One region of the Methylophilus sp. 3sh_L genome, then DNA from elsewhere that is predicted to be linked to it. Evidence: predicted binding sites of a transcription regulator. Region 1 holds the regulator's gene; each other region holds the start of a gene.
What was found. Region 1 encodes sigma-54, which starts transcription at its own class of promoters, with help from an activator protein. Its sites were predicted from a motif close to TGGCACNNTTCCTGCT; they were not measured.
Positions count from the first base shown of each region.

Region 2: a site for sigma-54 is predicted at 6,031-6,046, ahead of ACIDF8_RS08445 (circularly permuted type 2 ATP-grasp protein). Genes of this name have one in related genera too.
Region 3: a site for sigma-54 is predicted at 3,734-3,749, ahead of ACIDF8_RS06315 (ammonium transporter). Genes of this name have one in related genera too.
Region 4: a site for sigma-54 is predicted at 3,587-3,602, ahead of glnA (type I glutamate--ammonia ligase). Genes of this name have one in related genera too.

Region 1 is NZ_JBKOUF010000007.1:90,737-98,879, forward strand. Features, by position in the region: gene ACIDF8_RS12645 (KpsF/GutQ family sugar-phosphate isomerase) at 1-478, shown strand, start outside; gene lptC (LPS export ABC transporter periplasmic protein LptC) at 502-1,134, shown strand; gene lptA (lipopolysaccharide transport periplasmic protein LptA) at 1,150-1,800, shown strand; gene lptB (LPS export ABC transporter ATP-binding protein) at 1,818-2,555, shown strand; gene ACIDF8_RS12665 (RNA polymerase factor sigma-54) at 2,562-4,106, shown strand; gene tyrS (tyrosine--tRNA ligase) at 4,164-5,402, opposite strand; gene ACIDF8_RS12675 (anhydro-N-acetylmuramic acid kinase) at 5,532-6,659, shown strand; gene gltA (citrate synthase) at 6,821-8,110, shown strand.
Region 2 is NZ_JBKOUF010000003.1:145,159-153,301, forward strand. Features, by position in the region: gene recQ (DNA helicase RecQ) at 1-1,245, opposite strand, end outside; gene ACIDF8_RS08415 (hypothetical protein) at 1,402-1,617, opposite strand; gene rdgB (RdgB/HAM1 family non-canonical purine NTP pyrophosphatase) at 1,638-2,261, opposite strand; gene rph (ribonuclease PH) at 2,264-2,983, opposite strand; gene ACIDF8_RS08430 (PP2C family protein-serine/threonine phosphatase) at 2,996-3,913, opposite strand; gene ACIDF8_RS08435 (serine/threonine protein kinase) at 3,934-4,869, opposite strand; gene ACIDF8_RS08440 (YicC/YloC family endoribonuclease) at 5,015-5,908, shown strand; gene ACIDF8_RS08445 (circularly permuted type 2 ATP-grasp protein) at 6,090-7,583, shown strand; gene ACIDF8_RS08450 (alpha-E domain-containing protein) at 7,577-8,143, shown strand, end outside.
Region 3 is NZ_JBKOUF010000002.1:119,211-127,353, reverse strand. Features, by position in the region: gene ACIDF8_RS06320 (LamG-like jellyroll fold domain-containing protein) at 1-2,119, opposite strand, end outside; gene ACIDF8_RS06315 (ammonium transporter) at 2,467-3,657, opposite strand; gene ACIDF8_RS06310 (hypothetical protein) at 3,991-4,665, opposite strand; gene ACIDF8_RS06305 (DUF3301 domain-containing protein) at 4,759-5,067, shown strand; gene gluQRS (tRNA glutamyl-Q(34) synthetase GluQRS) at 5,074-5,949, shown strand; gene ACIDF8_RS06295 (TonB-dependent receptor) at 6,053-8,143, shown strand, end outside.
Region 4 is NZ_JBKOUF010000003.1:47,767-55,909, forward strand. Features, by position in the region: gene ACIDF8_RS07965 (flavin-containing monooxygenase) at 1-826, shown strand, start outside; gene ACIDF8_RS07970 (Lrp/AsnC family transcriptional regulator) at 881-1,159, shown strand; gene mtgA (monofunctional biosynthetic peptidoglycan transglycosylase) at 1,417-2,103, opposite strand; gene aroE (shikimate dehydrogenase) at 2,117-2,947, opposite strand; gene ACIDF8_RS07985 (rhodanese-like domain-containing protein) at 2,959-3,408, opposite strand; gene glnA (type I glutamate--ammonia ligase) at 3,775-5,184, shown strand; gene ACIDF8_RS07995 (DUF4124 domain-containing protein) at 5,311-5,802, shown strand; gene glnL (nitrogen regulation protein NR(II)) at 5,912-7,015, shown strand; gene ntrC (nitrogen regulation protein NR(I)) at 7,032-8,143, shown strand, end outside.

The DNA.
Region 1 (8,143 bases):
TGATGCCTTAGCACTTTGCGTGCTGGACTTGCGCGAGTTTACTGCAGAAGACTTCGCCCGCTCGCACCCTGGTGGCAGCTTGGGCAGACGATTGCTGGTGCGGATTAAAGATGTGATGCGCACCGGCGCAGCGGTCCCTCAGATTGCTGAACAAGCCTCCATTCAGGAAGCCATTACGCAAATTTCGCTTAAAGGCATGGGTTTTACAGCGATTGTGGATCATGCGCAACGCCCTATTGGCATTTTCACCGATGGTGATTTGCGGCGGCTGTTTATGCAAGGCAATACACAACCTGATTCACCAATCCATACCGTGATGAACAGAACACCGCATTTACTGGAAACCAGTCAGATGGCGGTTGAAGCAGTCAACATGATGGAGCAACACAAAATCAATGGCTTTTTGGCGGTAGATACAGAGGGGCGATTGGTAGGGGCTTTCAATATGCATGATCTATTGAAAGCCAAGGTTGTCTAGCATAGAAAGTTCTCAACTCAAGCATGCTTAAACACCCTATTTTATTGCCGATTGCGCTCATGCTACTGCTGGCGCTGCTGACCTTCTGGATTAACCAGAATGTGCAGGAAGAAGCATTGAAAATGAGCAAGCTCAATCGCCAGGCACCCGATTATATGCTCTACAACTTTGTCAGCACACGTACAGATGCCGCCGGCAACACCAAATATGTGCTGGCCGCTGCAAAAATGCGTCATTTCCCAGTGAATGACTATACCGAGCTGCAACGACCCCGCTTTACCCAGTTTGGGCTGGACAAACCTTATACGCAAATTTATGGTCAGCGTGGACAGGTATCAGCCAATGGTAAACTGGTGGAATTTAGCAAGCAGGTCAAGGTGATCCGCCAAGCATCAGTAACCAAGCCGGAAACAGAGATGCAAACCGAACAACTTTGGATGGAGCCGGATACCGAAGTGGCCCATACAGACCAGCCCGTGGTAATCCGACAAAAACCGGCAACCGTCATTACTGGGACGGGGATGCGCTTTGATAACAGAGCCGATACCATGCAGCTATTTAACCGGGTACACGTTCATTACGAACGTCCACCCGCAGTGAATCGTTCGGCAAGCCCTGTCCAGGCAACGGATACAGAACGCGCCAATGAGCGTTGATGATGGAGAAATGAGTTGAACACGCAGAAGTCTTTATTTTTAGTGACATGCATACACGTATGGCTGCTATTTTCCCTCCCAGCCACTGCGCTGGCTGAAGAGTCTGACCGCGACCAACCGATAGAACTGGAAGCAGATACCGTCACCGTGAACGATGCCAAAAAAATCAGCATCTATACTGGTAATGTGATCCTGAATCAGGGTACCTTGCAAATCAAGGCCGACAAAATGATCGTACGTGAGGACCAGGACGGCTTTCAGCACAGCACCTGTACTGGCAATCCAACCACCTTCAAGCAAAAACGCACCGGTAAAGACGAGTGGATGCAAGGCAGTGGTCAACGCATTGAATACAATGCCCGCATGGATAAGGTACAACTGTATACCAATGCCTGGGTTAAACGCGGCGAAGACATTGTGAATGGCGACTACATCAGCTATGACGCCAATGCCGAGTATGCGGAGGTCATTGGCGGCACTAAAGCCAACCCGAACGGTACAGCCGGTAGCCGCGTTAAGGCCACGATCCAGCCTAAAAACAAAACCACGCCACCAGTGATTGACAACAAACCCACCTCGCAGCAAGGGTTGCGCATGAATCGCTCACTGCAACTCAAGGTGGAACCTGCACCCGCTGAAAGCACCAGCGAACAAGGTAAAGAGTAAGCTTAAAGATGGAAACCATGGCGTTAGCAGAGCAAAACCATTTGCAGGTCAACCACCTGAAAAAAACCTACCTGGGCCGTACCGTCGTCAAAAATACGACGCTTGAGTTACGTAGCGGCGAAGTGATTGGCCTGCTTGGCCCCAATGGTGCGGGCAAGACCACCAGCTTTTACATGATTGTCGGCCTGGTCGCGCTGGATGAGGGCAACATCACCCTCAATGGCACCGATGTTAGCCGCGCGCCCATGCATGAACGTGCGCGTATGGGCCTCGCTTACCTGCCACAGGAAGCCTCGATTTTCCGCAAGCTCAGCGTGACCGACAACATCCTCTCCATTCTGGAGACGCGCCCCTACACAGAAGAGGAGCGTGAGGCCAAGTTGGAGTCGTTGCTGGATCAATTACATATCCAGCACATCCGCAATAGCCAGGCAGTCAGCTTATCAGGGGGGGAGCGTCGGCGCGTTGAAATTGCACGCTGCCTCGCTACTGACCCTAAATTTATTTTGCTTGATGAACCGTTCGCCGGGATTGACCCGATTGCCGTGATTGAAATCCAGAAAATCATCCGCTACCTGAGCAGCCAAAATATTGGTATTTTAATTACAGACCACAATGTCCGCGAGACGTTGGACATCTGTGATCGCGCATACATCGTCAACGAAGGCGCTGTGTTTGCGGCAGGGACCCCTGATGAAATCATTCAGAACGAGGGTGTACGTGAAGTCTATCTGGGCAAGAATTTTAGGCTGTAATCCGTCATGAAACAGAACCTGCAATTACGTATTTCGCAAAACCTGGCGCTGACTCCGCAGTTGCAGCAGTCTATCCGTTTGCTGCAACTGTCCACGCTGGAGCTGAACCAGGAGCTGGAAACCATCCTGCAAGAAAACCCTTTGTTAGAAATGTCTGACGGAGAAGACGGCGAGTTTGAAGAGGGTTCAGCGCCAGCGGCCAGCCCCGAGCCAGAGCTGACAGATGCCAGCTCGTTTGACATGGCCACGCAGCATGAAATCACAGCACCCGCGGAAAGCTTGCGCGAAGAGCTGCATGACGACCTTGGCGGGAGCGAGAGCGATCTGCCTAACTTAAGCGAGGAATTCACCCCGCCAGAATTTGAAGATGATTATGAGGAGTTTGGCAGTACCAGCAACTGGGATGAGGCCGGCCGCAATCATCAAGAAGATGAAGACAGCGACTTTTCCCGGCAGGAAACCACCAGCATCAGCTTGCGTGAGCATTTAATAGACCAGATCCAGCTGGCACACTTGTCGCAGCGGGACATGAGCCTGGTCAAGTTATTGCTGGACAGCATTAATGACGATGGCTATCTCGAACAGGATTTACAGGAGATCGTTGAGCACCTGCCTCTTGAACTTGAAGTAGAGCTGCTAGAACTGGAAACCGCGCTCAAGCTGATCCAGAACCTGGACCCCCTGGGCGTTGGTGCACGTGATTTACGTGAATGCCTGCTGTTGCAACTGATGCACTTGCCCGCAGAGACGCCATATCTGCAAACGGCGATTGCAATCGCCAAAGACCATTTGGCGCTGCTAGCCAACAAAGACTTTGTCAAACTGCGAAAAGTGCTGGCTTGTGACGAAGCCGCACTCAAAGCCGCACAACAACTGATCCGCCAACAAAACCCCAGACCCGGCAGCGAGTTTTCCAACTTTAGTCACGATCACTTTATCCAGCACGATGTGGTGGTGAAAAAAATCAAAGGCATCTGGGTCGCCTCCTTAAACGATGGAGTGATTCCCAAGCTACGCATCAACCAGATGTACGCAGACATCCTCAAGCGCAACCGCGAGAGCTCAGGCCAATACTTGCAAAGCCAGATGCAAGAAGCCAAATGGATGATTAAAAACATCCAGCAACGGTTCTCGACCATTCTGCGCGTGTCGCAAGCCATTGTGGACCGCCAGCGCAACTTCTTTGAGCACGGGGAAATTGCCATGCGGCCACTGGTGCTGCGTGAAATCGCCGAAGAGCTCGATTTACATGAAAGCACCGTTTCACGTGTCACCACGCATAAGTACATGCTCACACCGCGGGGCGTCTATGAACTCAAATACTTCTTTGGCAGCTCGGTTGCCACCGATGCAGGCGGTTCATGTTCTGCCACGGCCATCCGCGCATTGATCAAGCAAATGGTGGCTGAAGAAAACCCGAAAAAGCCGTTGTCGGACAATCAGATCACCGACACACTCGCCCAGCAAGGCATCGTCGTTGCCCGCCGGACGATTGCCAAATACCGTGAGTCACTGAATATTCCGCCCGCAAATTTGCGCAAATCGCTTTAAAACAAAAGGCCGCATTCGCGGCCTTTTTGCTTGTCGGGACAAACTTATCAATCCCTATTACCTGATCGTAATCTTGGCAAATTTGCGTTTACCAACCTGCGCAACCACCGTGATCCCTTTTGCCAAGGGTAGATTTTTATCGTCGACCTTGACGCTGTCTAGCTTGACACCGCCCTGCTGTATGGCTCGCATCGCTTCGCTAGTACTTTCGACCAGGCCTGCCTGCTTGAGCAATTGGCTAATGCCTATGCTTTCGCCTTCAATGGTCACTGACACTTCAGGCACCTCGTCTGGGATGCCGCCTTTGGCTCGGGTTTGAAAGTCTTGCAACGCTTTTTCTGCGGCAGCTTGGCCATGAAAACGCGCCACAATTTCCTGTGCAAAGCCGACTTTGATATTGCGGGGATTTTCACCAGCTGCGACTTGTGCTTTCCACTCGGCGATGGTTTCCAGTGTCGCAAAAGACAGCAAATCAATGTACCGCCACATCAGTTCATCTGAAATTGACATAATCTTGGCAAAAATAGTCTCTGGCGCTTCACTGATCCCAATATAGTTACCCAGTGATTTGGACATTTTATTCACGCCATCCAGGCCTTCCAGCAGCGGCATCATCAATACACATTGCTGCGCCTGACCCGCCTGCTTTTGCAACTCTCGCCCCATGAGCAGGTTAAATTTCTGGTCAGTGCCGCCAAGCTCAAGATCGGCTTGCAGTGCCACTGAGTCATACCCTTGCAACAGCGGGTATAAAAATTCGTGTATCGCGATCGGTTGATTGCCTTTAAAGCGCTTGGAGAAGTCATCGCGCTCCAGCATGCGGGCCACAGTATGGCTGGCAGCCAACTTGATCATGCCAGCCGCACCGAGCTCACTTAACCATTTGGAGTTAAAAACGATCTCGGTTTTAGCAGGATCAAGGATTTTGAAGACTTGTGCCGCATAGGTATCGGCGTTAGCTTTAACCTGCTCCACGGTAAGCGGCGGGCGCGTAGCACTTTTGCCAGTCGGGTCACCAATCATGCCGGTAAAGTCACCAATCAGGAATAAAATCTGATGACCCAAGTCCTGCAATTGACGCAGTTTATTAATCAGCACAGTGTGGCCCAAATGCAAGTCTGGCGCGGTGGGATCAAACCCGGCTTTAACACGCAGCGGCTTGCCCGTTTTAAGTTTTTCAACCAGCTCTTGCTCGATCAATAACTCATCTGCGCCGCGCTTGATAATCGCCAGCGCTTTTGCAATTTCCGGGCTCAAGGCCTGGGTATCAGATGAGGGTTGCTTGGTATCCGTCATGCTAGGTATCCGTGAAAAATAAAAACGATGCACAGCCCCGGCATCGTCTCAAATTAAGTAAAACAGCTATTTTAACGTAATCCCATGCATTTCTGTAAGCATGGCTGGAGCAGTGTTAAAATGGTGCCCATGCAACTTTCAGCGGATCGCTCCCAGCCACGGTTATTTATTGGTCTCATGTCTGGCACCAGCCTGGATGGCGTGGATGCCGTGCTGACCTCATACACAGGCGAGCAAGTGTCGCAAACGGCCTGTTACTTCCTGCCCTACCCTGAGGAACTGAAACAACAACTGCTAGCCTTGCACACGCCCGCCCAAAACGAGCTCCATGCCGCTGCCGTGGTTGCCAACCAGCTTGCCGAGCTTTATGCGCAAGCTGTCAATCAGCTACTCACACTCGCCGGTACGCCTGCCGATGCCGTAACCGCCATCGGTTGCCATGGTCAGACCATCCGGCACTGTCCAACCCTGGCTAATGGCATGGCATACACCATACAACTGGGCAACCTTGCCCGGCTGGCCGAATTGACAGGTATCACGGTCATTGGCGACTTCAGAAGCCGGGATATTGCGGCCGGGGGGCAAGGCGCACCGTTAGTCCCCGCGTTTCATCAAGCTGTTTTTGCGAGTGCAAACACGCATCGCGTCGTGATCAATATCGGTGGCATTGCCAACCTGAGCGACCTGCCAGCCAACGGGCCAGTGACCGGTTTTGATTCAGGCCCCGGCAACCTGCTCATGGATGCCTGGACGCGCCAACACACAGGCCAACCTTATGATGCCGGTGGACGCTGGGCGGCCAGCGGAAAGGTGAATCAAGCGTTGCTAAATACGCTGATAGCCGATCCTTACTTTGCGCTTGCCACCCCCAAAAGTACTGGTCGCGACCTGTTTAACGACAACTGGTTAATGCAGGCGCTGGCTCAGCATGCTGACAGCGCACAAAATGTGGCGCGTACTTTGCTTGAGTTAACGGCAATCAGTATCACAGAAGCCCTGACGCGCTTCTGCCCAGGGGTTCAAGAAATCTATGTCTGTGGCGGGGGGGCGCATAATCTGGCCTTGATCGATAGACTGCAGGCACTCTCTGAGATGCAGGTGCAACTGACGGATCAATTGGGCGTTGGCGTAGATTGGGTAGAGGCAGTGGCTTTTGCCTGGTTGGCTCAGCGCTGTGTAGACCATTTGCCCGGCAACTTGGCAGCGGTCACCGGCGCAGCAGGTCCGCGTATTCTAGGTGCGATTTACCCCAACTAAAGGATTCCCAAAAGCAGTGCAAACGCACCAATGACTTGATTATATCTGGTGCAGGCTTTTGATTGTTTTTTTAACTTTTCCGCGACAGTCACCGCACAAGCAGTGATAAAACAATACGATTGCGTATAATTTAACCAACTTGATTAAAGACTGAGTACGTTATGGCTACCAAGGCGACCATTACATTTGACAACGATAGTAGCGCAATTGAGCTACCGGTATTAAAAGGCTCACTGGGCACCGATGTGATTGATATCCGCAGCCTGGGCAAACATGGTTATTTCACGTTTGATCCTGGCTTCATGTCTACCGCGTCGTGCAATTCTGGCATCACCTTTATTGATGGTGAAAAAGGATTGCTTTACTACCGTGGCTATCCGATTGAACAACTGGCGGAAAATTGCGACTTCCTTGAGGTCTCGCATCTGTTGCTGCATGGGGAACTGCCTGACCACAAGCAACGTGAAGAATTCGTTAGCACCATCAGCGAGCACACCATGTTGCACGACCAGATGAGCAATGTATTCCGAGGTTTCCGCCGCGATGCGCACCCGATGGCGGTCATGATCGCAGTGGTCGGCGCCATGGCCGCCTTCTATCCAGACAACAACAATGTGTCCGACCCGGAATCACGCAAAGTCGCAGCCATGCGACTGCTGGCCAAAGTCCCTACGATTGCCGCATGGAGCTACAAATACAATATCGGCCAACCATTTATGTATCCCAAAAATAAATTGGGCTATGCAGAGAACTTCATGCACATGATGTTCGCCACGCCATGTGAAGAATATGTCCCCAACCCGATTCTGGCCCGCGCATTTGAACGTATCCTGATTCTGCATGCAGATCACGAGCAAAATGCTTCCACCTCTACTGTCCGCCTGGTCGGCTCCAGTGGCGCCAATCCTTTTGCCTGTATCGCGGCCGGCATCGCCTCACTATGGGGTCCCTCACACGGGGGCGCTAACGAAGCCACCCTCAACATGCTGGAAGAAATCGGCGACGTCAGCCGCATTGGTGAATTCATCAAACGCGCCAAAGACAAAACCGACAGCTTCCGCCTGATGGGCTTTGGCCACCGCGTTTACCGCAATATGGACCCACGCGCCTCCATCATGCGCAAAACCTGCCACGAAGTACTCAATGAGCTGGGCCTGCACGATGACCCAATGTTCAAACTGGCAATGGAACTGGAAAAAATTGCGCTTGAGGACGAATACTTCGTTTCCCGCAAATTGTATCCAAATGTGGACTTCTACAGCGGCATCGTCATGCGCGCCATGGGGATTCCTAACTCGATGTTTACGGCCATTTTTGCCCTGGCGCGCACTGCAGGCTGGATTTCACAATGGTGTGAAATGAATGCAGACCCTGACCAGAAGATTGGCCGTCCGCGCCAGCTTTATGTCGGTTCAGAAAGAAGAGAGTTTGTGCCACTGCATCAGCGCTAACCCCATGAGACAGCCGTAAAAAAACGCCAGACA
Region 2 (8,143 bases), on a different contig from region 1:
CGCGACCTGGGTGGCTTGCCAGGTTTCTACCGGGTGCAGGCAGTTATCGCATTGCTCGCAGGCGCCGGGATGACTTTCGCCAAAGTAGCGCAAAATGGTCTGGTGGCGGCAGGCGGTGGACTCGCAGTAGCCGAGCAAGGCATCCAGCTTCAGGCGTTCCAGCCGTTTGCGTTCTTCGGAGGCTTCGCCGCTATCGAGCATTTGCCGCATGGAGACGACATCGCCCATGCCGTAGACCATCCAGGCATTGGCTTGCAGGCCATCACGCCCGGCACGGCCGGTTTCCTGGTAATAGCCTTCCATGCTTTTTGGCAGGTCTAGATGCGCGACAAATCGCACGTTGGGTTTATCGATGCCCATGCCGAATGCGATGGTTGCCACCATGATGATGCCTTCTTCACGCAGGAAGCGCCGCTGGTGATGTTCGCGTAACTGCGCAGGCAACCCGGCGTGGTATGGCAAGGCAGACCAGCCTTTTTCAACCAGCCAGGCGGCGGTTTCTTCGACTTTTCTGCGGGAGAGGCAATAAATAATGCCAGCGTCGTTAGGATGTTCGCGCTCCAGAAAGGCCTGTAATTGCTGGCGGGCATTATTTTTAATGCCGACGTGGTAGCGGATATTCGGGCGGTCAAAACTGGAGACAAACTGGCGGGCGTTTTCGAGGTTGAGCTGGCTGATAATTTCGGCACGTGTAGGTGCATCTGCCGTAGCCGTGAGCGCAATACGCGGCACATCTGGGAAGCGATTATGCAACACGGTGAGCTGGCGATATTCCGGCCGGAAATCATGTCCCCATTGCGAGACGCAATGCGCCTCATCGATCGCAAACAGAGCGAGGCCAACATGCTGCTGCACTTCATCGAGCAGGCTTAAAAAGCTGCCGACCATGAGCCGCTCGGGCGCCACATACAGTATTTTGATTTCACCACTCACTACCTGGCGGGTGATACGGGAATTATCTTCTGCGCTTAAACTGGAATTTAAAAAAGCGGCATTCACACCTAATTGTTGCAAGGCTTCAACCTGGTCTTGCATCAGGGCAATCAAGGGCGAAACCACAATCGCCAACCCATCGCGGGCCAAGGCGGGAATCTGGTAACAAAGGGATTTTCCGCCGCCGGTTGGCATCAGCACCAGCGCATCGTCGCCTGCAATCACATGCTCAACGATGGCTTGTTGCTGGTGGCGGAACTGGTTGTAACCGAAAACGGTTTGGAGGATGTGTTGGGGTGAGAGGGTTGCCATTTGGCAAGCCTAAGGAAGCACTGAATAATTGACTGCGCGGGCAAATTGCTGCGTTGCGCGGTGCTCGCAGCCGAGCCGTACACCACGTACTGTCTCGGTTCCTGTGCTCCGTGCGCCTTGCACTTTATCCCGCTCGCTCAATTATTCAGCACTTCCCTAAATCTTGTTATAAGGATTGATTAAGGTATCGACAAGCTCGTGCAAGGCTTTGCGCATTTGCGCTTCGCTGACTTCCATCAGCAAGCCATCTTCCAGCGCATCTTGTGCAATCTGTTTCAGTTCATCAAAATTTTCGGCCATGACTTTGACCTTTTCGGTGCAGGAAACCACCGAACCGTCATCGCGTACCCATTTTGGCCATTCATTACTCATTTACTTATTTACTCACCTGATTAATTGCTTAGTGTGTGTAGCTGTTGCAGCAGTTTTGCCATCGCTTGGCCGCGGTGACTCAACTGGCTTTTGATCTCAAGCGGTAATTCTGCCACGGTTTTGCCTGTCTGCGTATCCAGAAACAGTGGATCGTAACCAAAGCCTTCGGTGCCGCGGAACTCACGCAGGATTTCACCGCGCCACATGCCATCAGCAATCAAAGGCTGCGGGTCTTGTGGATGACGCACTAGCACGACCACGCTATAGAAATAGGCACGGCGGTCGGCAATACGTTCCATGGCCGCGAGCAATTTATCGTTGTTGCGCTCGTCTTGCGTGAGCAGGCTTTTGGTCGGTTGTGGCCCGGCGTAGCGAGCTGAGATCACGCCAGGCGCGCCATGCAAGGCATCAACACATAAACCGGAATCATCCGCCAGTGCGGGCAAGCCGGTATGCTGGCTGGCGTGGCGCGCCTTGGCCAGCGCGTTTTCAATAAAAGTGCCATACGGCTCGGGGCACTCTAGTACATGCAACTCGGATTGCGGCACCGCCTCGATATTCAAGGGGGCCAGCAAATGCGCAATTTCACGGATTTTGCCTTTGTTACCGGAGGCAATGACCAGTTTATTGAAGGGCAAGGCCATGCTTAAGCGGCCAGTGCGGTTTTTTGAATCACGGAAATTTCGCTGATGCCTTTAGCGGCCAGGTCTAGCATCTGGTTCATGGTTTCACGCGCAAACGGTTCACCTTCGGCAGTGCCCTGAATTTCTACAAAACCACCTTTGCCGGTCATGACCACGTTCATGTCAGTATCGCAGTCGGAGTCTTCAATATAGTCCAGGTCTAACACTGGCGTACCTTGATAGACACCCACGGAAATAGCAGCCACAGAATCTTTGATCGGGCTTTCAGTCAGCAGGCCTTTTTGCAGCAAAGTGCTCACGGCATCCACCATGGCGACATAGGCGCCGGTAATACTGGCGGTGCGTGTGCCACCATCAGCCTGGATCACGTCACAGTCAAAGTGAATAGTGCGTTCACCGAGTTTTTCGAGGTCAATAATGGCGCGCAAGCTACGGCCGATCAGGCGCTGGATTTCTTGCGTACGGCCAGTTTGTTTACCGCGCGCGGCTTCGCGGTCCATGCGTGAACCTGTTGAACGTGGCAGCATGCCATATTCTGCCGTCACCCAGCCCTGGCCTTTGCCTTTTAAAAAGCCAGGCACTTTTTCTTCTACGCTGGCGGTGCAAATCACTTGCGTATCGCCAAATTTAACCAGCACAGAGCCTTCAGCATGCTTGGTGTAATGGCGGATGATTTCGATGGCACGCAACTGGTCGTTGGCGCGCTGGCTGGGTCTGGTCATGGTTACTTTCTCTTATTTAATCAATTGCCGGGTTCTGCCCAGCGCTTCTTGTATCTCGGCAATCGCCTTTTCAATTTCTTCGTCCGTCAGGTCTAAGGCATAAGGACTGGGCGTGGCCGGACTTTCATTCATCATGGTGGTGGTGACGTCTAGCGGTAAATCCAGCGTTGAGATCGTCAGCGGGGTAACTATGCGTTCGCCCCACTGCAACGCAATGGCGCTCATGTTATCACCAACGGTAAGACTGGCGGCATCAGCATCGTCAAGCAAGCGCGTGACGCCATCATGAATATCCGCCGCCAGCATATGTTGCGCCATGCTGATCTCGGACACCACATTCCAGACGCCATCCGAACACAGCAGCACCACATCGCCCTCGCGCAATGGAATCGGCGCGGTCAGTTCAACCTGTGGCTCGCGATCCCCGCCGACGCAATTATAAATTTTATTGCGGTGCGGATGATGGTTGACCTCGTCGGCGCGGATTTTACCCTCGCGCAACAAGGATTGCACCACGGAATGATCTTCGGTTTGAAACTCGACCAGGCCGTTGCGGTAAAGGTAAGCACGGGAATCGCCGACATGGGCGCAAAACAGTTTGTTGTGTTGGATCAACGCCACAACGATGGTGGTGCGCGGCGACTCTTGCAGGCGTTTTTGCAGGCGGACGCTTTCGATCACCTCATGCGCCTGCGCAATCTGCTCGCGCAAAAATTGGGCTGGTTGCGCAATCATGGGTTGTGACTCGCGCTGAAAGGCATCGATCATGGTTTTGACCGCGATTTCGGCCGCCACATCGCCATGCTGGTGACCGCCCATGCCATCTGCCAACACCATAAAAATGGCATGGCGGTGGTAAGAGTACGCCAGCCGGTCTTGGTTATAAGGTCGCGGCCCCTGGCGACTGCCTTGTGCAATGGTGAATTTCATAGGATGAATTTCATAGTGGCTTATAGTGGCTTGGTCAACACTTTAATAATTTTATCCACCAGCGAGCCACGCGGATCTTCAGCCACATGGATGCCGATCATTTTTTTCTGCAATGAAAATACACTTTGCGGCCTGAGCATGTAGTCGAGCTGCATACACTCATCAATAATCGCCAGCAATTTTTCAGAGTATATCTGTTTGCCAAGCTCGATGGCTGGCACCAAGGAGTCATTCTTGAGCCGCAGATTGGCAGCCACAGGCGAGGCGCGCTGCAAACAGGCATACATGCTGGCGCCTATGCTGTATATGTCGCTCCACGGGCCCAGGTGTTTGCGGTCTATGTATTGCTCCGGGGGCGCATAGCCGGGGGTGTAAGTCGGTGCTAACGACACCTCGGACAACGCCTGGCGCGCCGATCCGAAGTCCAGCAGCACCGGCGAGCCATCCAGGCGGATATAAATATTGGCCGGCTTGATATCCAGATGCAGCAATTTGCGCGAATGGACTTCGCGCAAACCATTGAGCAGCTCGACAAACATGCGGATCAGAAAACTCTCGGGCACAGGCTGCGCTAAGGCCATGATGTAGTCTTGCAGCGATTTGCCGCGCTCATATTTCATCACCATATAGACGGTGCTGTTGGCGCGGAAGAAGTTTTTCACACGCACGATATTTTTGTGCTCAATATTGGCCAGCGCCAGGCCTTCTTCAAAAAAGCACTTCATGCCATGTTTATAGGCGGCTTCATTTTTACCATTCGAGCGGATATGCGTGTCGCCTTCACGCTCGGCCAAGGTCACCGGCATGTATTCTTTGATGGCAACCGTGGTTTTTTGCGCATCTTGCGCCAGATAGACGAAACTAAACCCGCCCAGACTCAACACCTTAGTAATGGTGTAGTCATGCAGCAAGGTGCCTACCGGCAAGGCAAAATCGTATTTATGAGCGAGCTTCACTAGCGCTTTAACGTCACAATCATGGCTTTTATTAAGGGCGGCGCGTCAGTGAAAGCTGTGATTTGCGCAACGTGCCGCCTTGTTTGTAGCATTTTCGCATAACGATACCGCATTTGATACAATCAGCGGGTTTGCCAGGAGCCCAATGATGACGATAAAAAATTCCCCCACTAGCCAACCGATGTTAAGTATGACCGGCTTTGCGGCCACTGAAAGCCGTTTTACAGGTGGGCTGCTGCTGATTGAGCTACGGGCGGTTAACCACCGCTACCTGGAACTGAATGTCAAAATGGATGAGGCGCTACGCCAGTTTGAGGCGCAAGTGCGTGAATTGCTGCAATCGCGCCTGGGACGTGGCAAGGTGGAATGCCGGATCAGCCTCAAGAGCGATGCGGCAGTCGCCAATTTGACACTCAATGCGGAGATGGTGGGGCAAATCGCGCAAACCCTGACTGCACTGCAACAACATTTTCCGCAGGCACAACCCGTCAATCTGGTTGAAGTGCTCAAACTCCCAGGCGTTTGCCAAACCGAAAGCACGGATACCGAAGCCCTGGCGCAGAGCCTGCTGGATGGCTTGTCGCAGGCAATTGATGAATTGATTGCCGCACGCCAACGCGAAGGTGAAAAACTCAAACAAGTATTGCTTGACCGCCTGCAAGGCGTGCGTGAACAAATCAGTATCGTCAAACCGTTGTTACCTGCCCTGATCAATCAATATCAGGAAAAATTGACCGCTAAATTGCGTGAAGCGATGCAGTCAGAAGATGACCGTGTGCGCCAGGAAATCGTGCTGTATGCACAACGCATTGATGTCGATGAAGAACTGGCGCGGCTCAACTCGCATATTGTAGAAATGGACCGCATCCTCACTGCTGGCGGCACCATGGGTAAAAAGCTGGATTTTTTGATGCAGGAAATGAACCGTGAAGCCAACACCCTGGGCTCCAAATCGGTGGCGATTGAAACGACACAAGTCTCTATGCAATTGAAAGTGCTGATTGAGCAGATGCGCGAGCAGATTCAAAATATTGAATAACCCTATTTAAAACCTGGTCTGCACCAAAACCGTGATTCCAAAACGCACCAAAATGGTGCGTTTTGTTTTTTAACTCCCCTCACCAAAACCATAAGCAACTGATTTAAATAGATTTTATAGGCTGGCACACGGCTTGCTCTTGTTTAAATGAATTTTACAAGTAAGGCAAAGGTCCAGCACGATGACGCAAACGGCCAAACAGTTTTTTGATGAAATGCAGGGCTATGGGGGCAATATAAGGGCCATTTACCAGGCTTATAACCGCTGGTTGGCAAATGTGCCTACGCAGCAACTGGCGGCTAAGCGCGCGGAAGCAGAAGTCCTGTTCCGTCGTGTCGGGATTACTTTTAACGTTTATGGTGAAGAAGATGGCGCCGAGCGCCTGATTCCGTTTGATGTGATTCCGCGCATGATTTCGGCCAGTGAATGGGCGCATTTGTCCAAAGGCGCTGTACAGCGCGTACGTGCGCTCAACATGTTTTTGCATGATATCTACCACGATCAGGAAATCATCAAGGCGGGCATCGTCCCGCACAGTATTCTGACCAACGCGCAATACCGCCCGGAAATGGTGGGCGTGAATGTACCGAATCAGGTATATGCACATGTGGCCGGCATTGACCTGGTCCGCACCAGCGAATCCCAGTTTTACGTGCTCGAAGATAACCTGCGTACGCCTTCTGGCGTGTCTTATATGCTGGAAGACCGCAAGATGATGATGCGGCTATTCCCGGACTTGTTTAAAAAATACCCGATTGCACCCGTCGAACACTACCCCAGTGTGCTGTTGAATAATCTACGCTCTGTCGCCCAGACCGGGGTCACTGATCCGACCGTGGTGTTGCTGTCACCGGGCGCTTACAACAGTGCCTACTTTGAACATGCCTTCCTCGCCCAGCAAATGGGCATAGAACTGGTGGAAGGCCAGGATTTGTTTGTCCGTAATAACGCCGTCTATATGCGCACTACGCAAGGCCCGCAAAGGGTGGACGTGATTTACCGCCGCATTGACGACGACTTCCTCGACCCTCTGGTGTTCAAGCCCGATTCCCTGTTGGGCGTGCCAGGTCTGCTCTCCGTTTACCGCAATGGTGGCGTCACATTGGCCAACGCTGTAGGCACCGGCGTGGCCGATGACAAGGCGACGTATATTTACGTGCCGGAGATGATCAAGTTCTATCTGGGTGAGTCCCCCATCCTGCAGAACGTGCCTACGTATCAACTCAGCAAGGAAGATGATCTGGCCTATGTGCTGGATCATCTGCCCGAGCTGGTCGTCAAGGAAGTGCAGGGCTCCGGCGGCTACGGCATGCTGGTCGGCCCCACTGCCAGCAAGCAGGAAATTGAAGAATTCCGTTTACGCATTGTCTCCAAACCCGCCAACTATATTGCCCAACCGACGCTGGCGTTATCTACCTGCCCGACCCTGGTTGACCAGGGGATTGCGCCACGCCATGTGGATTTACGGCCTTTTGTCCTGTCTGGCAAAACGGTCAGCGTGGTGCCAGGCGGTTTGTCACGCGTGGCGCTCAAAGAAGGGTCATTGGTGGTCAACTCCTCGCAAGGGGGCGGCACCAAAGATACCTGGGTGCTGGAGCGGGACGATGTATGTGTAGAAACCGTGCAGTCACAAATGGCTGCCCAACAAGTAACGCAAGAGGCCGTCATATGTTAAGCCGTACCGCAGATCACTTATATTGGATGGCACGTTACATCGAGCGCGCTGAAAACGTCGCCCGTGTGCTGGACGTGACTTATAACATGTCCTTATTGCCTTCAGACAGCAGCAACGAAGCCGAACTATGGGATGCCGTGCTTGAAATTGCCGGCATCCGCGATATTTACGATGGCCTCTATAAAGAGCTGTCGGCCGCCAATGTCATCAAACATCTGGTGATGGATAGCCAGAATCCATCAAGCATTTACAGCTCGTTACGTAGTGCGCGTGAAAACGCCCGTGCCGTGCGCGTTGCCATGACCACCGAAACCTGGGAAAACATGAACACGCTGTGGATCGAGTTTGGGCAGTACATCAAACAGGACCTGACCCAATCCGGTTTAAGCGAGTTTTGCGAATGGGTAAAAAGCCGTTCGCACCTGTTCCGCGGCGTCTGTTTTGGCACCATGCTGCGTGACGAAGCCTTTAGTTTTGTGCGCCTGGGAACCTTCATGGAACGTGCTGACAATACGGCGCGCCTGCTGGATGTGAAATATGAATACCTGATCCCCATGCAG
Region 3 (8,143 bases), on a different contig from region 1:
CAACCGCCTTCAGCAACTGGATGAGGTTCAACTTATCACGCCCAACAATGAAATCGGTAACCGTAGCACCGGCATCCCGGATCGAACGCAACACGTAAGTATTGTGACCATTCCCTCCAGTGAACAAGGATCCCCCCGTGACAATAATTTCATCATCATTGTTTGTAGCGTTAACCACTTGACGACTACCGGCTGGGGTAACCCTGTTTTTACGTGCGGTTAGCCACTGATCGGGAGTCAGTGCCGCATTGGTGATACGAATTTCGTTGATACAACCACGGAACCCGTTGACATGCCCGCCTTGCCAGCCACCATATTGACCGGCGCCAACAACCCAGGCGGCCCAATTTAAACCTGCGATCCCAACGGCTGATTTGACATTACGCAAAACCGGAGCGCCTGCAACATACATCGTTGTATCATGTGTCACAGGATCATTCACAATCGCAACATGCTCCCATGTATCGGCCATCACCTCCCCTGACCAGTTTGTTTTTTCGGCAACACCTGAACTTAAAAAGGTAGTTGGCTCCCATTGAAATTCACGAAGGCTTGAAACCGCAAATAACAGTGAACTCTCCCCCCCGTCACCCCCTTGATAACCACCAATCCAACCTCTGGGCATATCACGCGTCAGAATATTCATCCAGGCACCATTCGCCGGTGTCCAGTCTTTGGCAATTTTTACGAAAGCTTCAACGGTATATCCTGAGTTTTTGAATTGCTCATTACTTAAAGCACCATTACCATCGGTAAAAAAGAAAGCAGGATTGGGTTTGGTCTTGTCGTTTGTCATAAAACAAACGCTACCATTAGAGGCGGAATAGGCGTGATGATCGGCTGACCACATAATATCGCCAGACTTACCCTCAAAGTGCAATGGATTTTTTCCGGTTTGATCAGGCACGGCATACTTATCAGCGCCATTGACGACAGGAGTACCCACTGTGCCGGTATCAAATTTCCAATGTGCCAAAGTGTTACCGCTATGTGCATAATCATCTCGGTCTAGCGGTGTAAGAACGACTGGTTCTGGCTGCTCCGTGAAGCTTTCAGCAATATCATTACGCAAATCTTCGACAATAGATGTGTGGTAATTTATTGAGCCAGCAATAAAAGTCGGGTTAAAGCCTTTAAACCTCTCAGCAAAATTCATATCCACCGAAAATTCATTGCCATTGCCAGTTAATAGTGCGCGGTCAAACTGTGTGATAGTCGACTCAGGCTTTTCTGGGACCCAAGGTGAAAATGCCAAGCCATTGATCTTATTATTAGTCAGGTCAAATTCATATACCTGCATTTGCGCATTACCACCTTGGTAAGCCATTTGATAGTCAACTACCATCTCCCAAACAGTATGACCATAATTATTGGTCCTTGCCTTGTGACCGGAGCCGTGATTATGCCCACAAACAACCATGAAGATTTGATCGTTATCCTTGATGAGTTGATCCCATAAAAAGTTACTGTAGTCTGTTTCTACAACATTGACACCGTCACTTTGTATAGCCAAGAATTCATGGCTAGTCAAAATAACAGGGAGTGTTGGATGATCTTTGATCACCTGGCGAGCCCATGCGATAGCGGAATTTGAGGCGCGCCACGAAAGAGCAAGGACCAAGTATTGCTGACCTTCAGCCGTAAAAATGTGATATTCGTGCCAGCCATTTGGACTGCGTCCTCCAAAGGTGCTTTGCTTTTGCGCTCTGGAAGTAGGAAAATATTTTAGATAGTTGTCATTACTCGTTCTTTGCTCATCAGTGCAGTCTGTTTGCGATCCCCAGTAACTGCATCCGTAAGTAACGTCATGATTGCCTGCCAGAATGGAGTAGTTTACACCGCCATCCTCAAGTATTTTCATTGCCTTCGTTGCAACTTCCCACTGTGGAATCTTACTCTGCTGATCCACAACATCGCCGACATGAACAACAAAGGGAATATTGTATTTTTTTGAGTTTTGCACTAACCAGCTTGTTTGTGATGTATATGGCTCAGAGCCATATCTTTCCATAAATTGATTACCTTCTGCAGGGGTAGCATAACGTGAATAAAATTGCGTGTCGGGTAACACAGCAATCCCGAAACTAGATACTACTTGGGCAAAAGCAATGTTTTGCATCAAAACACCCGCTAATATTAGGCCCATACGATGACAGACTTTCATTTCTACTCTCCAAATTGAATGTACCTGTGGCTTGGTTGCCAGAAATGAAATGTAGGATTTAAATATGAAACCTAAGCTTCATTGAAACGATATTATTATTAAATCGAGACTAAGCCGCTCAAATCCTGAAAAGCAAACGCTTGCGTCATCAGCTCAAGCAGTGCCATGCTATGCCTTGTGCATGCACAAGATTGTGCGACTGAGTCTTAAAACCCGATATAGAACCTACAGAAATCGACCCAATAAAAAAGCCCGTCGCAAGACGGGCCTTCATGCTGTAAAAAAATAGTATGGAGGATTGATTAATCCCCAGACACTGCTGGAATTTTATGGATACTTAAATCCGCACCATCAAACTCCTCTTCAGGGTCCAGACGTAGACCGACCAGTTTTTTGAGCAAACCATACACCACCAGCCCACCGCTTAAGGCAATCATCACGCCGACCAAGGTGCCCAGCAATTGGCTGATCAGGCTCACGCCACCCAATCCGCCCAAGGCAGTGCTGCCAAAAATACCCGCTGCAATCCCGCCCCATGCGCCACATAAGCCATGCAGTGGCCATACCCCTAATACATCATCAATCTTGAGGCGGTTTTGCGTGAGGGTAAACGCCCAGACAAACAATGCCCCGGCCACGCCGCCGGTGATCAGTGCACCTAGCGGATGCATCACGTCCGAGCCGGCACAGACGGCGACCAGGCCGGCTAAGGGACCGTTATGGACAAAGCCCGGGTCATTCTTACCCAATACCAGCGCAGCCAGCGTAGCGCCAACCAAAGCCATCAGCGAATTGACCGCGACCAGACCGGAGATATTTTGGATAGCTTGCGCAGACATGACGTTAAAGCCAAACCAGCCCACCGTTAATATCCATGCACCCAATGCCAAAAATGGGATATTCGAAGGCGGATAGGCATGCAACTTACCGTCTTTGGTGTAGCGGCCATTACGCGCACCAAGTAATAACACCGCGGCCAAGGCGATCCAGCCGCCCATCGCATGCACCACCACAGAACCGGCAAAATCATGAAAATTAGCGCCAAAACTGGCTTTCAGCCAATCCTGAAAACCAAAATGACCATTCCAGGCAATGCCCTCAAAGAAGGGATAGATAAAGCCGACAATCAGAAAAGTGGCCGCCAATTGCGGATTAAACTTTGCGCGTTCGGCAATGCCGCCAGAGATAATGGCAGGAATCGCTGCGGCAAACGTTAACAGGAAAAAGAATTTGACCAGGCCAAACCCGCTTTGCGCAGTCAAGGTCTCCGCGCCATTGAAAAAGTGGATGCCATAGGCAATGCCATAGCCAACAAAAAAATAGGCGATGGTAGACACACAAAAATCCACCATGATTTTTACCAGGGCGTTCACCTGGTTTTTTTGACGTACTGTGCCGACTTCCAAAAAGGCAAAACCGGCATGCATCGCCAGGACCATAATAGCTCCCAGCAATACAAACAGGACGTCATTAGCTGTCACTAATGATTCCATTTCGCTCTCCGAATTCAATAATTATTAATGGGCGTTTTGTCTCAAGGACACGCCTTTTTAAAATGCGCAAGTTTTAAGCAAGTATCAGGCCATTTTTAAGTGATTGATTTTAAAAGGACAGGCATTTCTTGCAAATAAAAAATGCACCAAAATAAAACTAACAAAAGTGCATTGCACATTTATAGTGCAAAAAAAATAAAGTACGCTTGCAAGAACATACTAACCGGTGTGCCTAGACTAAACGCTCGCGACGGGATAGTGTTTTCAGCACGCGTAAAACCCGCGATATAAGCACCGCTTGCGCGATGAAACTCCTCAAGACAATGAAGGTGTTTAAATAATCTCTACCGGCTGCAGTTGCTTGAGCATTTCAACGGCATCAGGATGCGCAGACCAGAAGTAGTAAAACTCACGGACGGCGTTTAGAAAAAGGTGGCGGGTATTTTTAAGGTTAAATAAGGGCAAGGTGGCGTCAGCCGTGATGCGGTAAGCATTTTTTTCCGTGAGAGGCGCCTCACGCAAGCGTAAGAGCATGAGTTTTGCCATCCGCGTACGCAATTCAATATCCATCTCTTGTTTGTGTTCCATGGATTTGAGCGCTTTAACGTAACCATTCAGCGGCCATAATTCAGCCGTTTCAAACTTTTCGGATTGCAAGGCAGGCCAGACAGACTGTAAATCAATGACGGCTGGTTGCCAGCCAATCGGATGTAACTCAAAGCCGACCGTATCCGCATATTGCATCACGGCTTTCACATCGCCGCGCCAAAAAGGATAAAACTCACGGATAATAGTCAGGATTTCTGGCCAGCGCTGGGCTTCCTTGTCAGCCAGGCAATCATCAACGGCTTGACGGTAGATGGTGCTAGTACATTCCTGATCTTTTAACAGCGGCGTCAGCTCGGCCAACACCGCATCGCGCTGTGCCATGATGGCAGCATCGGCGCCCTTGCTGTGCAATAAATTATAATAAGCTTGAATTGCATCTGCTTCGCGGCTTGAATTCATCGTTAACAACACTAAATAAGAATGAAGTGAATATGAAATGGATTACTAGTCATCATACACTGAAAATGATTATCGCTTTAAAGGAGAATAACGATGGCTGAATGGGGCTTATTGGCCATTTTGATGGCGGGGGCATGGTATTGGATGGATACCATATCCAAGCGTGAAATTGCACTCAAGATAGGTCGCCAATTGGCCGAGCGTTGCCATCTGCAGTTTTTGGATGAAACCGTGGCTTGCGCCCGCGTCGGTTTTGCCAGGGATGGCAATGGACGCATGCAATTACAGCGTACTTATACCTTTGATGTCTCCAGCCAGGGCGTTGAACGCATGGCTTGCCATCTGCAATTGCGTGGCGGCCAATTGGTGGCTTGGCATATTCCCCCTTACGTCACCCAGTAAATCACCATGGTGGTTGGCCGCTTTGCCCCCTCGCCTACCGGCCCCTTGCACTTTGGCTCCCTGGTCGCAGCCGTCGCCAGCTACTGTGATGCGAAAAGCCAAGGCGGTCAGTGGCTGTTACGCATCGAAGATGTAGACACCACTCGCCGTGTCGACGGTGCCGGCGCAGACATTATTCATACCCTGCAGCATTATGGCTTTGTTTGGGATGGGGAAATCGTCTATCAAAGCGAACGCAGCGAACATTATGAACAGGCACTAACACAGTTACGCAAGCAGGCCCTGGCTTATCCTTGCACCTGCTCGCGCAAGGAAATTGCCGACAGTTCGACTCAAGTGGGGATCGAAGGCGCCATTTACCCTGGCACTTGCCTGCATCATCCGGTCAAAGCCAACACACCCGCCGCCTGGCGTCTAAAGACGACAGCTATCAATCTTGGCTTTAAAGACCGTATCCTGGGTTGGCAACAACATGCCATGGCCGCGGACATTGGCGACTTCGTCATCAAGCGTGCGGATGGCCTCTTTAGCTACCAGTTAGCTGTCGTTGTTGATGATGCCCTGCAAGGCGTTACCCAGGTTGTGCGCGGCGCTGACTTGTTGCAATCCACTACCAGACAAATACACCTGCAGCAATGCTTGGGCTACCTGACTCCAGACTACGCGCACATCCCGCTGGTTTTGAATGCACAAGGACAAAAACTCAGCAAACAAACGCTGGCAACCGCCTTACCGCTGGACAATCTCAAAGACACGCTCACCCAAGCGTTTAACTTTTTGCCATATTTACCCAAACCCGTGCCCCGTTTTTCCAGTCTGCCTGCGCTGTGGCAATGGGCCATGACACATTGGCAGCTAAGCCCGGCTGCCCATCCTCTGTAATCTCGTCACCGCTGTCATTTCCTGACAAAACTTACAATATTTATTGATAACCATTATCAACTAGTTTAATATTCGCGACAATCATTGAGAGGATATTAATTTTATGACTATTAAAAATGCCATTAAAAATAACTTAAATCCACGCCCAACTTTACTTTCCATCGGCGTATTTTTCAGCACGGCCATGCTGTCTGTCACGGCCATGGCTGAAACTGCGAGCGAAACCCAAGAATTACATGAAGTGGAAGTCACCGCAGAAAAAAAGAGTGATACCAAACCGGTGAAGGGATATCACGCAAAACGCTCAACCTCTGCGACCAGAACCGATACCGAGCTGGTCAACGTCCCGCAAGCCATTACCGTGATTACGCGTGACTTTATGCAAGACCAGTCTATGCAAAGTATTGCCGACGCAGTGCGCTATGTACCTGGCGTACAAGCAGCGCAAGGCGAAGGCAACCGTGACCAGCTGGTGCTACGTGGCAATCAGACGACAGGAGATTTGTTTGTAGATGGCATGCGCGACGATATCCAGACTTACCGTGACTTATATAACACCGACCGTATCGAAGTGCTCAAAGGCCCTAACGGCATGATTTTTGGCCGCGGCGGTGCTGGCGGCGTCGTGAATCGTGTCAGCAAAAAAGCTGGCTGGGACCCGGTCAAAGACCTGAGTGTGAGCTATGGCAGTTTTGATCACCGCCGCATCACCGCTGATTATGGCCAGGGCTTGTCAGACGAGTTGGCATTCAGACTCAATGCGGTGTATGAAAACTCTAATTCTTACCGTGACGGTGTCGAATTGAAGCGCTATGGCATCACACCAACCTTTACGATCAAACCAGGCGATAAAACCGAGATTATTTTAAGTGCCGAATATTTCAAGGACGAACGCACTGCGGACCGCGGCGTGCCTGCCCAAGCGACACGCACAGGCACATTAACCGTCAATAATGCAGACCTTAACCGCCGTCCTTACCGCATCGGCGATTACGATCAGTTTTTTGGTAATGCGAGACTCAGCCCAACCCAGACGGAAACGACCGCATTCAATGCGATTATCAGCCATGCGTTTGATAACGGTGTACAAGTTAAAAACAGCACGCGCCTGGCCTTCTACGATAAGTTTTATCAAAACATTTATGCAGACAGCCCGGTCTCGACCACAGGAACATTAACAATTTCAGCTTACCGGGATGATACCAAGCGTGAAAACCTGATTAACCAAACAGACATCACTTACAAAGCGAAAATCGGTAACGTTGAACATCAACTGCTTGCTGGCGCAGAATTAAACGCGCAAGACACCGATAACAAACGACTGACAGGAACCAGTGTCAATGGTGTTTCAGCGAGTGCACCTTATGCCAACATCGCGATTAACACCCTTGCACGTAACCAGAAAAGTGATTTCACAGTAGCCGCTTTCTATCTGCAAGATCAGATTGTGTTCAATCCACAATGGCAAGCCGTGGTCGGATTACGGCATGATCATCTGGATACCCGCTATGTAGATGCATTCAATAATCAAACAATTAATGTTTCTAATAATTTGCTTTCGCCAAGAGCTGGCTTAATCTTTAAACCCTCTGAGAATAGCTCACTCTACGCCAACTACAGTACCTCATACGTTCCCAGGGCGGGGGATCAGTTGATTGGTCTTACCGTGAGCACTGCAAGCTTTAAACCAGAAAAATTCATTAATAAAGAAATTGGCGCCAAATGGGACATCAACCCTAACCTGGCATTGACTGCAGCCGTTTTCCAGCTTGAAAGAGAAAATGTTTTAGCCGCAGACCCTTTAAATACGGGGAACTCAATTCTGCTTGATGGCCAGGAGACCAAAGGCCTGGAAGTTGGCCTAAGCGGCAAGGTGACAGACCAATGGCAGGTAATGGGTGCATTCACACTGCAAGAAGGTGAAATCACCAAGCAACAAGGCGCAGGCAACAGTGCGATTTTGGCAGGCAGCCATCTGGCAATGACCCCTACCCGCACTTTTTCATTATGGAATAAATACCAGATCAATGACACTTGGGCGGTGGCGCTAGGTATGGTTAGCCGTTCAGAAATGTATGCCGCTACCCCAACGGCCAGCCAGAGTACCCTTCTGCCGGGTTATACGCGTTTTGATGCAGCGATTTTTGCCAAGCTCAGCCCGCAATGGGATGCGCAAATCAATATCGAGAACCTG
Region 4 (8,143 bases), on a different contig from region 1:
GTTTAAATATATCCGCCTTAAAGGCATAGAGCGCTTTTTGCACGGCATCGGCAAACCGATCCGTAACAGCATGCTGAATCAGGTGCAGTGGGTCATCAACCGCCAATGCCGCCTCGAAAAACTGGGCCTCAAGCCTGACCAGCCACTAGAATCGATTGCGCGCAGTACCGTCAGCCTGGTCACCGAAGGTTTCTTTGAAAGCGTGGAGGCGGGTCATATTGACGTTGCCAAACAAAACAGTATCACAGGCTTTAGCATTGAGCATGGCGTGCGTTATGCACATTTAACCGATGGCCGCCGTTTGCCAGCCGACATTGTGATTTGCGGGACAGGCTGGCATCAGCGTGTGCCTTTTTTGAACGATGACGTGATGAAACATGTGACCGATGCAGAAGGTAATTTTGTGCTGTACCGGTCGATGGCACCGGTTGGCATGCCAGGTCTGGCGTTTAATGGTTATAACTCTTCATTCTTTAGCCAGCTCAATGCCGAAGTAGGCGCTTACTGGCTGGCCGACTGGATTGGTGGAAAGATGAAGTTGCCGACCGCAGAGGCGCAACGCAGCACAATCAAAGAACGTCTGGCATGGATGGAAGCGCGTACAGAAGGCAAACACTCCAAAGGCACCAATATCATTCCGTTCTCACTGCATCATATTGACGAGCTGTTATCGGACATGCGCCTGCCGCTGGGCGTCGCGACCCGCTTCAAGCAGTGGTTTTTACCGATTGATCCGGCCGATTTTCGGTATCTGCATAAGGCCCTGCTACGGCGCCATCAACCTGATACCGCGCAGAAGATGCCGGTACAGACGAAAACTGTTTGAATGCTGTGTAAGCTCCGCCATTGATTGGCGGAGCATGTCATAAGGAGAGTCTTGATGATGACCTGTATTATGTTGGTGAACGCTGAGCGTCAACAGATGGCAACCGTGGCAGAATCCCTGGCATCGTTAGCACAAGTCACAGAAGTTTATTCGGTGAGTGGTCAATATGACCTGGTGGCCATCATACAAGTCACCGGTCCCGAGGCGCTCTCAGCACTGGTGACTCATCAACTTGCTGCCATCAGCGGCATAGTGAGAACCGAAACCATGCTGTCACTGCGCACCTACCGCAAGCAGGATCTGGATGCCATGTTTGATATCGGCACCAGTTAAAGCAGCGACGTGCAAGTCATTAGACAACCGAGGAATGCGCCTTAAAAAAATACGGCCAGTTAACCTGGCCGTTACCTCACACCCTTGTAAAACATCTCGCTGTCAAAGGCTAAGGTCAACATGCAACCGGCCTGGCGATGCACTTGCATGCACCGCCTATGAATCTGATCGATAAGAATATGATCAGGCAAATCCATTGATAGCAAACATTGTATGTGGGAGTGTTTCACGTTAATACCTAAATCAGGCGCATAAAATCAGGGTATTTTGACTAATCGCATGCGTGCCTGAATGGTGGCGCTATGCCGATTCAAAAACCGCGTACTGCGATGCAAATCATAAAAGCGCGGATTCGGAATCATGGCCGCAAGTCTAGCCGCCTGCACGGGCGCAAGTGCATAGGCGGAGGTGCGAAAATAGTGTTTGGCAGCCGCTTGCGCCCCAAATACGCCATCGCCCCATTCAATCACATTAAGGTAGATTTCGAGAATACGGCGTTTACTCATTAGCTTTTCAAGCATGAAAGTAATCACCGCTTCTTGCGCTTTGCGCCAAGGCGTGCGGTGCCCGGATAAAAACAAATTTTTAGCCAATTGCTGACTGATGGTAGAGCCGCCGGCGACGATTTTGCCCTTCTTGAGATTTTTCTCAAAAGCGGTTTCGATGCCGACCCAGTCAAAGCCTTCATGCTCAACAAACTTGCTGTCTTCGGCCGCAATCACTGCGCGTTTTAAGTGGTTGCTGATTTTAGCGTAAGGGACCCACTGCTGTTGCAGTGTTGCCCCCGGATGACTTTCTTGCATCACCTCGAGTCGCGCCTCCATAAAAGCAGTGGTTTCCGGGTTGTGGTCTACCCACCACAAAATATGCGCGAAAATCCAAACCTGATACAGCAATACCCACAGTAAAAACAGGGCAAAAAACAGTTTAATGCTTTGTTTCATGACGCAAGGAAGATTAGCGGAATGCCTGAATCACAGGGGCGGTATCAGGACGCAAGCCATGCCAGATAAAAAAGGCTTCTGCCGCCTGCTCTATCAACATGCCCAAACCATCCACCACTTTTGCACCTGCCAGACGGGCCTGTTGCATGAATGGCGTTTCGCGGCCATACATCATGTCATACGCCAGGGTATGCGCGCCAAACAGTTGCGATGAAAGGGAGAGTGGTGTGTCCGTCAAGCCAGCAGAAGTGGCATTGATCACCACATCATATGGTTCATTGAGAGGTGCATTGAGATCTGTAAAGCTTGTGACTGCCAGAGAGACGTCAAACTGCTGCGCCTCGGTTGCAAACTTCTTTAACATGGCTTGCGCCTTGTCCTGGCTGCGATTAGCGACCGTTACTTGCGCCGGGCGCTGCGCGATCAATGGCAACATCACGCCTTGTGCAGCCCCACCAGCACCGAGCAGCAATATTCTTTTTGCGGCCAAGGCTGTCTGATGGTGTTTGAGAATGTCATTGACCAGGCCGCAACCATCGGTATTGTCGCCCTGAATCTGCGCTTGGCTAAAACTGAGGGTGTTCACAGCCCCAGCCGCTTGCGCGCGTTCAGATAAAGTCTGGCTAAGGTCAAAGGCTTCAAATTTAAATGGCACCGTGACATTCGCCCCTAAATAGCCTTGCTGCTGCAATTCTTGCACTGTAGCCAGGAAACCATCTAGCGGGGCCAACACTTTATCGTAAACAATGGTCTTGCCAAATTGCTGTGCAAACGCCTGGTGAATCAATGGGGATTTGCTGTGCGCAATCGGGTGACCAATGACTGCATATTTCTCAACCGACATAAGCTGCTTGCCTAATTGGACCAGGGCAACCCTGCCTGTTTCCAGCCGTTGATCAGGGTTCGTTGCTTGGCTTCATTGGCCTCGCCTTCAAAGCCTTCAAGCATGTTATAGGCATTGGCATATCCGAGTTTTTGTGCCAGTAATGCGGCATTATGGCTGCGGCCGCCGGTGCGGCACATAAAGACGACGGTACGTGCAGGATCAACCTGCGCTTGTAACTGATCGGCGAAGTCCGGATTGGCAATCATGCCGGGATAAAATGCCCATTCCAGATGCGTCGCCATGGGCACCCGCCCTACCAACTCCAACTCGGCACGTGAGCGCACATCCACCAACACCGCATTTTGATCTTGACTGATTAGCGCATACGCCTCCTGGGGCGTCATCGCGCCGGCATACGGCAAACCATTTTGCTGAGCACGCTGAGCGGCTTGTTGCAAGATTTTCTCAACACTTTCCAAAGGACACCTTCGTTCTTTTAATAAGCTAGTCAAACCGCGAGTATACCTGTGAAAGTCACGCAAGCGCATGGAGCACCATTTTTGTGCTCAATTTGTTGTTGAGCACCTTTTTGGTGCGTATTGATTTTGCTTTTTTATGTCAGATATCTCATATCCATGCAAAATGCCTGTTTTTGGGTGGCATGCTTCCTGCTACTATTACATACTAAGATTCAATGGAATTCGTAAACCAAAAATTCCACATATCTATTTGTTTTGCTAGTTTGTGTTTTTATATTTGCTCACGTTCCGGGACATCCGCAACATGTCCCTTTTTTGCGTGCGCAAGTTGAATCATTTTAGATCTTGATCACTGAGGAGAATGTAATGTCCGTTGCAAACGTAATGAAACTGGTTGCGGAAAACGACATCAAATTTGTTGATTTCCGTTTTACCGACACCAGAGGTAAAGAGCAGCACGTGACCGTGCCAGTGTCTGCCTTCGACGAAGATAAATTTACCGAAGGTCACGCCTTTGATGGTTCTTCCATTGCTGGCTGGAAAGGCATTCAAGCCTCTGACATGCAATTGATGCCTGATGCAAGCACCGCATTCATCGATCCATTTTTTGACGAACCAACCTTGGTTCTGACCTGCGACGTAGTAGACCCTACTGATGGTAAAGGCTATGACCGTGACCCACGCTCCCTGGCAAAACGCGCTGAAGCTTACCTGAAATCCAGCGGCCTGGGTGACACTGCTTATTTTGGTCCAGAGCCAGAGTTCTTTATTTTTGATAGCGTTCAGTGGGATGCCACCATGGGTGGTAGCTTTGTGAAAATCAACTCAGAAGAGGCCGCATGGTCCTCAGGTGAAAAATTCGAGGGCGGCAACACTGGTCACCGTCCAGGCGTTAAAGGCGGCTACTTCCCAGTGCCTCCTGTCGATTCATTGCACGACATCCGCTCTGCCATGGTCATGACCTTAGAAGAACTGGGCGTGCCTGTTGAAGTGCACCACCACGAAGTGGCAACAGCAGGTCAATGTGAAATCGGTACTAAATTTGCGACCTTGGTACAGCGTGCTGACTGGACGCAAATCCTGAAATACGTAGTGACTAACACTGCACACGCTTACGGTAAAACTGCTACATTTATGCCTAAACCAATGTTTGGTGACAACGGCTCCGGGATGCACGTACACCAGTCCGTATGGAAAGATGGCAAAAACCTGTTTGCAGGTAACGGCTATGCAGGCCTGAGCGACTTCGCTCTGTACTACATCGGCGGTATCATCAAGCACGCACGTGCATTGAACGCGATTACCAACCCAGGCACCAACTCATACAAGCGCTTGGTTCCACACTACGAAGCACCAGTGAAATTGGCTTACTCCGCTAAAAACCGTTCTGCTGCGATTCGTATTCCATTTGTGCATTCAGACAAAGCACGCCGTGTTGAAGCACGCTTCCCAGACCCGATTGCTAACCCATACTTGGCTTTCTCAGCCTTGTTGATGGCTGGTCTGGATGGCGTTCAGAACAAGATTCACCCAGGTGAACCAGCGACTAAAGACTTGTACCATCTGCCACCAGAAGAAGATGCATTGATCCCAACGGTATGCTCATCTCTGGAACAAGCATTGGAGTATCTGGATAAAGACCGCGAGTTCTTAACACGCGGCGGCGTTTTCTCAGATGACTGGATTGATTCATACATTGCATTGAAAATGGAAGAAGTCACTAAACTGCGCCAAACACCACACCCAGTGGAGTTTGGTCTGTACTACTCCTGCTAATCAGAAGAGATTGCACTAAAACAGGGCAGCCCAGGCTGCCCTGTTTTTTTATGTGCGCATTTGTCCGTCAACGCTTTTAGGCAAGCAGACGTTGATACCCTCAACAATCTACTCTAAACTATTGCCATGAAAAGACTTTTTTACCTATGGCCGTTTCTGTTGGCATTCAATACTGCAAATGCAGATATTTATAAATATACCGACAGCAATGGCGTCACCACCTACACGAATATCAAGCCTGAAGGTAAAAGCAAGGCGGAACTGATTATTAGCGGACCAAAAATGGCAGAGCCCCCGCCGCCAGCCAAAGAAAAAAAATCTACGGCCAAAACCCCTTCTCCGGCCGACTTTCCCAAAGTTGACAATCAAACACAAAACCAACGCGACCAAAAGCGGAGAGAGTTGTTGATGAACGAACTTTCTCAAGAAAAACAAGCACTTGATAATGCTCGACTCCTCTATGAAGAAGCGCAGAATACGCCAGAAGTCTATAGAGGTGCCAATGGAAAAACGTTTAGGAATGTCGCCAAGTATGAAGAAAAACTGCGCGTGATTGAGGCGGAAATTCAGGCACATGAGCGCAATATCGAGCTGTTAAATAAAGAGCTCAACCTTTAAATGCACCATTTTGGGGGCTTGCTCAATCATTTTTACGCTTCTTGTAAGAATTGGCTTGGGTTTTGCTTTAAAACAGGGCGTGATTCACTCTTTTTAACAAACTCAGAACATGGTACAGAAATCTCCCAATGGCTTTAACGGTCTCGAGCACATTGCCACGGCAGTGATTTTGCTCAACAACCGGCTCGAAGTCACTTATGCGAACTCAAGTGCGGAGATTTTGTTTGCATTCAGTGCCAACCAGATTCAGGGCGCACATATTCATGACGTGTTTATTAATTGCGAAATCCTGCAAATGGCGGTGACCAACGCCATTCAAACACAAAGCCCTTATCGTGAGCATGAGTTCGCGCTGACCACCCAACGCGGCCATACCACGGCTGTTACCTGTACCGTAACGCCTATCTCAGCCTCCTTCAACCAAACGCCTGAGGACATGCTGATTCTGGAATTTGTGCAAATGGATCAGCAATTGCGTATTGCCCGTGAAGAACGCATGCTGATACAACAACAAGCTAACTCTGAGCTATTAAGAAATCTGGCGCATGAAATCCGTAACCCACTCGGTGGCTTACGTGGGGCAGCACAGTTGCTTGAGTTTGAGCTACCCCAACCTAGCCTGAAAGAATATACACAAGTGATTATCAAGGAGGCTGACAGGCTGCATAGTCTCATGGATAGGCTGCTGGCACCGCATCGTGTGCCCAAATATGAGCCTACCAATATTCATGAGGTGCTGGAGCGCGTACGCAGCCTGCTACTGGCCGAATCGCCCAACCATATCCGCGTGATCCGCGACTACGACACCAGCTTGCCTGAACTGATTGGTGATCGCGAGAAGTTGATACAAGCCGTACTCAATATTGCGCGTAATGCGGCACAGGCCATGCAACAACATCAGACTGAAGGCGCGAGTATTACCTTACGCACGCGAGCTGAACGGCAGATCACACTCGCCAGAAAACGTTACCGCGTAGGGATTCATTTAGAGATTATTGATAATGGCCCAGGGATTCCTGCCGGCATTAAAGAGCGTATTTTCTACCCACTGGTATCCGGTCGGGAAGGCGGCACAGGCTTGGGCCTCGCCTTGGCACAAACCTTTATTACACAGCACCATGGCATGATCGATTGCGACTCGCAGCCGGGTAAAACCATCTTCCATATATTGCTACCGATTGAAAGTACGCAATTAAAATCATCCGTACAATAATTCACGAGAAACAGCTATGAAGCCAATCTGGATCCTAGACGACGACAAATCCATCCGCTGGGTGTTTGAAAAAGCCCTGGCACGCACCGACTTTGATTTCAAAACATTTTCCTCCCCGGCTGAAGCCCTCAACGCTTTAAATCGTGAACAACCCCAAGTCATCGTCAGTGACATCCGCATGCCCAATGGCTCGGGCCTGGACTTTTTATCCGAGGTGAAGCAGCGGTATCCTGAAATTCCGGTCATTATCATGACTGCTTACTCGGACTTAGAGAGCGCGGTCGCGGCATTTCAGGGCGGCGCATTCGAATATCTGGCGAAACCATTTGATGTTGACCAAGCCATCGAAATTATCAAACGTGCGGTTGAAGAAAGCATGCGGCAATCTGTCGAAGCCGTAGAAGACACTGGCCCATCGCCAGAAATCATCGGCCAGGCACCCGCTATGCAAGAAGTTTTCCGTGCCATTGGCCGCCTCAGCCGCTCGCACTCAACAGTGCTCATTAACGGCGAATCAGGCAGTGGTAAAGAACTGGTCGCCAGTGCGCTGCATAGACACAGCCCACGTGCTGACAAGCCATTTATCGCCATCAACACCGCCGCGATTCCTAAAGACTTATTAGAATCCGAATTGTTTGGTCATGAACGCGGCGCTTTTACTGGAGCCGCTGCAGCCAGACGTGGCCGCTTTGAACAGGCAGACAACGGCACTTTGTTTCTGGATGAAATTGGAGACATGCCTGCAGATTTGCAAACAAGATTATTGCGTGTCTTGTCCGACGGCCAGTTTTACCGGGTAGGCGGACACCAACCGATTAAAGTGAATGTACGCGTGATTGCAGCCACCCACCAGGACCTTGAAGAGCGCGTAAAACAAGGCTTGTTCCGTGAAGACCTGTTTCACCGCTTAAACGTCATTCGCCTGCGCTTACCGCCTTTGCGTGAGCGCAGGGAAGATATTCCGTTGCTGACCAAACATTTTCTCGCCCACAGCGCACAGCAATTAGGCGTTGAACCTAAACAGTTATCGCAAGCGGCCATTAAGTACCTAATGTCAGTCAACTGGAGCGGTAACGTTCGCCAGCTTGAGAACGTCTGCCACTGGCTCACCGTCATGGCCCCAGGTCA